DNA from 2 places in the Streptomyces sp. NPDC001443 genome. Region 1 is predicted to be linked to the other one. Evidence: predicted binding sites of a transcription regulator. Region 1 holds the regulator's gene; the other holds the start of a gene.

Region 1 (3,409 bases):
ATAAACGCCGGCGATGTTGCTCTTGCCGATCCGCTCGATCGCCTTGGTCATCTTGGCCTGGGCCACGTCGGGGTTCCAGTCCTTGGTGTCCCAGGTGTCGGCGATGACCACCTTGCCGTCGAGCTCGGAGAGCGCGCCCGCCTTGAACTGCTTGGCGTTCGGGTCGGTGGGCGAACCGTTGACCATGACGATCTTGCCGGAGGTGTTGTCCACCTGCTCGGCCAGGGTGCGCCCCTGCACCTCGCCGACGAGCTCGTTGTCGAAGGAGATGTACGCGTCGATCGGGCCCTCGGACAGACGGTCGTAGGCGATGACCGGGATGCCCGCGTCCTTGGCCTTCTTCACCATGGCCGCGATGGCGTGCGAGTCGACGGCGTCCAGCAGGATGATGTCGACCTTGTCGTCGATCATCTTCTGCATCTGGGTCGCCTGCACGTCCGCGTCGGAGCCGGCGTTGGCGTACGCGGTCCGGCCCTGGTTGTTGGTCAGGGAAGCGACCTTCGCCTTGATGATGGGGTAGTCGAAGTCCGCGTAGCGCGTGTTCGTCTTCTCCGGCATCAGGATGCCCACCGTGACGTCGTTGCCCTTCGTCGGGCTCGCTTCGGCAGCGCTCCCCGATGCGTCGAGCATGCCGCAGCCTGCCAACGAGAGGGTCATGGTGGACGCGGCCACGGCTATGGCGATACGACGCATTCGGGGGCTCACTTCAAGTGCGATCCGGACATGGGTACGGCATGGTGACCCAGGTGTCTGAAAAGCCAACGCGTCAACAACGGTCGGCGTCAAGCCGAAGCACTTAACGAGATAGCAACATCATGCTCCGCTTCGCTCACAGTCGGTCGTGAACGCCCTGATCATTCTTCGCCAAACACCCTTTTACGGCCCCTTCACCCAATGGAAGTTCACGGAAAAGTAAAGTTTCACACAGTCCATCACCGCTCGGTCGAACCATGATCACGAAGGGTGTCGGCAGCCGCCCCGACAGGGTCGGGGCGGGCGGGACGAACCCGGCCGAACGGTGCGGCGCCGCGCCGACCGCCGCCGGGTTCCCGCCACCGGCCGCACGCGAAGGGGCCCGGGAGACATCTCCCGGGCCCCTTCACACACGTGCCGTCGCGTCGTACCGCCGCGTCGCGGCCCTCAGTCCGAGGACCCCGGCCGCTTCGGCCGCCACACCACCAGCGCGCTGGTCTGCTGGACCTCCTGGTACGGGACCAGGTCCCGCCGGTAGGAGGCGTGCACCGCGGCCTCGCGCTGTCGCATCGCGGCCGCCGCACCCTCCAGCGCCGCCTCCATCTCCGCCACGCGGGACTGGAGCGCCGCCACCTGGTTCTCCAGTTCGATGATCCGCTTGATACCGGCCAGGTTGATGCCCTCGTCCTGCGACAACTGCTGGACGGTGCGCAACAGTTCGATGTCGCGGGCCGAGTAGCGCCGGCCCCGTCCGGCCGTGCGGTCGGGGGAGACCAGACCCAGACGGTCGTACTGACGCAGCGTCTGCGGATGCAGACCGGAGAGCTGGGCCGCCACCGAGATGACGTAGACCGGGGTCTCCTCGTTCAGTTCGTACGGGTTGCGCCGACGGCCGTCCATCACGCTCAAGCTCCCTTCGCGGCCTCGAACAGCTCCGCCCGCGGGTCCTCCCCCGCGGTCGCCTCGCGATACGCCTCCAGTGCGTCACGAGCATTCCCCGACAGATCCTTCGGAACACTCACCTCGACGGTGACCAACAGGTCGCCGCGGGTGCCGTCCTTGCGGACCGCCCCCCTGCCACGGGCGCGCATGGTGCGGCCGTTGGGGGTGCCCGGGGGGAGCTTCAACGTCACCGGCGGACCACCGAGGGTCGGGACCCGCACCTCGCCGCCGAGTGCCGCCTCCGTGAACGTCACCGGGACGGTGACGGTGAGGTTGTCGTCCTTGCGGCCGAACACCGGGTGCGCGTCGACGTGCACGACGACATACAGGTCGCCCGCCGGCCCGCCCCGCTCACCGGGCGCGCCCTTGCCGCGCAGCCGGATCCGCTGCCCGTCGGTGACGCCCGCCGGGATGCGGACCTGCATGGTGCGCGAGGACTTGGCACGGCCGCTGCCCTTGCACTCCATGCAGGGGTGCTCGGCGATCAGGCCGCGCCCCTTGCAGTCCGGGCAGGGGTCCGTCAGCGAGAAGCCGCCGCCGGAGCCCCGCGCCACCTGTCCGGTGCCGACGCAGGTCGGGCACACCCGCGGGGTGCCGTTCTTGTCGCCGGTGCCGGAACAGGCCTTGCACGCCTGCTGCGAGGTCATCCGCAACGGGACCGTCGCGCCCTCGATCGCCTCCGTGAAGCTGAGCGTGACCTCGGTGTCGATGTCCTGGCCGCGCCGGGGCTGGGTGCGCGTGCCGGTGCCCGCGCCACCCCGGTTGAACAGGCCCCCGAAGACGTCGCCGATGCCGCCGCCGAAGCCGCCGGCACCACCGCCGCCCTGCGGGCCGCCGCCGAAGAGGTCGCCCAGGTCGAAGTTGAAGTTGCCGCCGCCCGCGCCCGGTCCCGGGCGGAACCCGCCGGCACCGAAGAGGGCGCGGGCCTCGTCGTACTCCTTGCGCTTCTTGGGGTCGCCGAGGACGTCGTTCGCCTCGGAGATCTCCTTGAACCGCTCCTCGGCCTTGTCGTTGCCCTTGTTGGCGTCCGGGTGGAACTCGCGGGCGAGCTTCCGGTACGCCTTCTTGATCTCGGCCTCGGTCGCGTCCTTGGGGACGCCGAGAACCTTGTAGTAGTCCTTCTCGATGAAGTCCTTGGTGCTCATCCCCGACGCCCCTCCTTCCGCTTCCGTGTCTGAGCGTCAGCCCTCGTCCGGGCCACCGCTCTCCTTGTCGTCACCCGTCTCGGCCGAGTCCTCGGCCTTGACCGTCTGCGCCCCCGGCTGGGGCTCGGCCACCGCCACCCGCGCGGGGCGGATGGTGCGCTCGCCGAACCGATACCCGGGCTGCAGAATCGCCACGCACGTCGTCTCGGTGACGTCCGGTGCGTAACTGTGCATCAGGGCCTCGTGGATCGTCGGGTCGAAGGGCTCGCCCTCCTTGCCGAACTGCTGCAGACCCATCTTCGCCGCGACGGTCTCCAGCGACTCCGCGACGGACTTGAACCCGCCGACCAGCTCGCCGTGGTCCCGCGCGCGCCCGATGTCGTCGAGCACGGGCAGGAGCTCGGTCAGGAGGTTCGCGATGGCGATCTCCCGGACCGCGATCCGGTCCCGCTCGACCCGGCGACGGTAGTTCTGGTACTCGGCCTGGAGCCGCTGGAGGTCCGTCGTGCGCTCGCCGAGCGCCGTGCGCACCTGGTCCAGCTGGGCCACCAGGGCCGCGGTCCGGTTCGCGTCCCCGGCCGGGGCCGCCGCCTCCTCCGCGGAGGGAGCGGCGGCCGTCGGCTCGGCGT
Region 2 (3,409 bases), on a different contig from region 1:
CGAAGGGTGGGGGCGAACCGGAAGGAGCGCCTCACCGTGGAACGGACTGCGACCGCCGCCTCCCCTGCGGATCCGGACGACTCCCTCCCGGACGCCTCCGGTCCGGAGGCCGTGGCTGCGGGCCCGGCCCGCGCGGACACCTCCGCTGCGCTGGGCGGGATGCCCAGACAGTGGATCCCGGCCGTGGCGAGCGCATCCGGGGCCCCGGCCGTGGCGAGCGCATCCGGGGCCCCGTACGCGGGGGTGGCGTCCGGGGCCCCGTACGCGGCGACGCCCGAAGCGCGCCCGGCGGCGGATCCGGCCAGGGGGCCGGCCAAGGGTTCGACCGGGGGTTCGATCAGGAGGTCGACCGGAGGGCCGGCCGCGGGGGCGCGTCCGCGGCTGCGTCCCTGGCGGCTGCTCCCCACTCCCACCGGAACGCCGTTCGCCTTCGCCTTCACGGCCGTCCTGGCCGTCACCTCACTGATCACGGCCTACGCCGATCCCGCCCTGGTGCACACCCTCCACCAGGGCTCCAGCACCGACGTGGCGCACCTCGTACGCACCCCCGTGCTGGTCCTGCTGGCCAGCGCTCTGTGGATCGCGGGCGGGGTCCTGTCCGTCTACGCGATCTGCTGTGTGCTCGTCCTCACCGCCCTGGAACGACGGATAGGAGGGCTGCGCACGGCCGGTGTCTTCCTGCTCGGGCACGTCACGGCGACCCTCGCCACCGAGGTTCCGGTGGGCCTCGCCGTGCTGGTCGGCCGTCTCCCCGTCAGCTCCCTGCACCGCCTCGACTACGGCATCAGCTTCGGCGTGGCCGCCGGTGTCGGCGCCCTGGCGGGCCTGCTCGCGCCGTGGCTGGGCCGGCCGGTGCTCGTGGTGTTCGCCGCGATGCTGGTGCGCGACCTGATCGGGTTCGCGGACCCCATGACGAACTGGGGGCACCTGATGTCCCTGGCGATCGGCTGCGCCACCTGGCCGCTGACGCGCCGCCGGCACCGCGTCCGCGCGGCCACGGCACGCTGATCCTTCGAGGGCCTACCGCGGCGACCACACGTACGGAGTCGTCGTGGTCACCGCCCGGAAACCGAGCCTGCGCAGGATGGGCCCGCTGTCGTCGGACGCGTCCACGTGCAGATGGCGGACTCCGCGGGCGGCGGCGATCTCGGCGCGGGCGGCCAGCAGGGCGCGGTAGATCCCCCGGCCGCGCCACTCGGCGAGCGTCGAGCCGCCCGCCAGCGAGGCGAACTCGCTGCCGGGACGGAAGGTCAGCCAGGCCGCGCAGACCACGTCGCCCGCCGCCTCGGCGACGAAGACGGCGATCTCCTCCGGAGCGCGGGCGACGCGCCCGATCAGGTCGTCGGCGATCGAGCTCAGGTCCAGGCCCCAGACCGTCGTCTCCAGGGCCGCCACCCGGCGCAGGTCGGCGTCCGCGGTGACCTGCCGCACGGTGACCCCGTCCGGCACGGCGGGCGCGCCCGCCGACTGCGCCACGGATCCGATGAGCACCGTCTCCCGCGCCTCGGGCACGAAGCCCGCCGCGGTCAGCCGGTCCGTGAGATCGGCCGGGCTGTCGTGCCCGCGGACCTTCCACTCCACCGCCTGCCCGCGGGCCGCGAAGAAGTCCCGCTGCCGTGCGATCAGTTCGTCGACCTCCCGGCCCCGCAGGCCGCCCAGATCGCGCGGTCCGGTGACGAAGCCGCGGAAGCCGAGGTCGAGGCGGAGCAGCGGGCCGTCGTACTCGTACGCGACTCCGGGCGGCGGGGTGCAGCGCTGGGCGTCGTAGGCGTCGAGCAGGCTCTGGGTCTCCTGGGTCTCCGTCATGGGGGAGAACGTACGGGCGGGGGCCCGGGCGCGGGCAACACCTCTTCGCGGAGGAGGCGAGGAGGCGAGGAGGCGAGGAGGCGAGGAGGCGGAAGGAGACGGGGGTCGGCGGTGTTGTGCCGGGTGTCACCCGTTGCGGCAGGGGCGATCGCTCAGAGCGAACAGCCGGTGGGGAACATTCGGGGGCTCAGGTGCATTGAGTCGGCATAGCTCAACTTGACTGCCGAAGGGGAGATCATGGCTGCTGAGTCCAGTGCGTTCACATCGCTCACTCTGCCTGTGCTGCCGCTCGACGACGAGGTCGTGCTGCCCGGGATGGTGGTGCCGCTGGATCTGAACGACGCCGACGTGCGGGCCGCGGTGGAGGCCGCCCAGGCCGCCGCACGCTCGGAGCCCGGCAAGCCCAAGGTGCTGCTGGTGCCGAGGATCGACGGGGCGTACGCGGCCACCGGTGTGCTCGGCACCGTCGAGCAGGTGGGACGGCTGGCCGACGGCGACCCGGGCGCGCTGATCCGCGGTCGTGGCCGCGTGCGCATCGGTGCCGGCACCACCGGACCGGGCGCGGCCCTGTGGGTCGAGGCGACGCGCATCGACGAGAGTGCGCCCGAGCCGCTGCCCGGCCACGTCACCGAACTGGTCAAGGAGTACAAGGCGCTGGCCACCGCCTGGCTGCGCAAGCGCGGCGCCTGGCAGGTCGTGGACCGGGTGCAGGCCATCGACGACGTCTCCGCGCTCGCCGACAACTCCGGCTACTCGCCGTTCCTGACCACCGAGCAGAAGGTGGAGCTGCTGGAGACCACCGACCCGGTGGCCCGGCTGAAGCTCGCCACCCAGCAGCTTCGCGACCACCTCGCCGAGCAGGACGTGGCCGAGACGATCGCGAAGGACGTCCAGGAGGGTGTCGACAAGCAGCAGCGCGAGTTCCTGCTGCGGCGCCAGCTGGAGGCCGTGCGCAAGGAGCTGCGGGAGCTGAACGGCGAGAAGGAGGGCGAGGAGTCCGACGACTACCGCGCCCGGGTCGAGGCCGCCGACCTCCCCGAGAAGGTCCGCGAGGCGGCCCTGAAGGAGGTCGACAAGCTGGAGCGGTCCAGCGACCAGTCGCCCGAGGGTTCCTGGATCCGCACCTGGCTGGACACCGTCCTCGAACTCCCCTGGAACGAGCGGACCGAGGACGCCTACGACATCCAGGGCGCCAAGGCGGTCCTGGACGCCGAGCACGCCGGTCTGGACGACGTGAAGGAGCGGATCACCGAGTACCTGGCGGTGCGCAAGCGCCGTACGGACCGTGGCCTGGGTGTCATCGGCGGCCGGCGCGGTGGCGCCGTGCTCGCGCTCGTCGGGCCGCCCGGCGTCGGAAAGACCTCGCTCGGCGAGTCCGTCGCGCACGCCATGGGCCGCAAGTTCGTCCGGGTCGCCCTCGGCGGCGTGCGGGACGAGGCCGAGATCCGCGGCCACCGGCGTACGTACGTCGGCGCGCTGCCCGGCCGGATCGTGCGGGCCGTCAAGGAGGCCGGGTCCATGAACCCGGTGGTCCTGCTGGACGAGATCGACAAGGTGGGCTCCGACTTCCGCGGCGACCCGGCCGCGGCCCTGCTCGAAGTCC

The links. Region 1 encodes HspR, which represses chaperone genes until heat shock. Its sites were predicted from a motif close to TTGAGNNNNNNNNNCTCAA; they were not measured.
Region 2: lon (endopeptidase La) is a predicted target of HspR. The motif match lies at 2,003-2,021, and genes of this name have one in related genera.

The regions. Positions count from the first base shown of each region.
Region 1 is NZ_JBSFIA010000002.1:235,680-239,088, reverse strand. Features, by position in the region: gene ACWC24_RS03890 (sugar ABC transporter substrate-binding protein) at 1-693, opposite strand, end outside; gene ACWC24_RS03885 (heat shock protein transcriptional repressor HspR) at 1,141-1,593, opposite strand; gene dnaJ (molecular chaperone DnaJ) at 1,599-2,780, opposite strand; gene grpE (nucleotide exchange factor GrpE) at 2,817-3,409, opposite strand, start outside.
Region 2 is NZ_JBSFIA010000003.1:54,113-57,521, reverse strand. Features, by position in the region: gene ACWC24_RS05230 (rhomboid-like protein) at 37-1,008, shown strand; gene ACWC24_RS05225 (GNAT family N-acetyltransferase) at 1,021-1,806, opposite strand; gene lon (endopeptidase La) at 2,044-3,409, shown strand, end outside.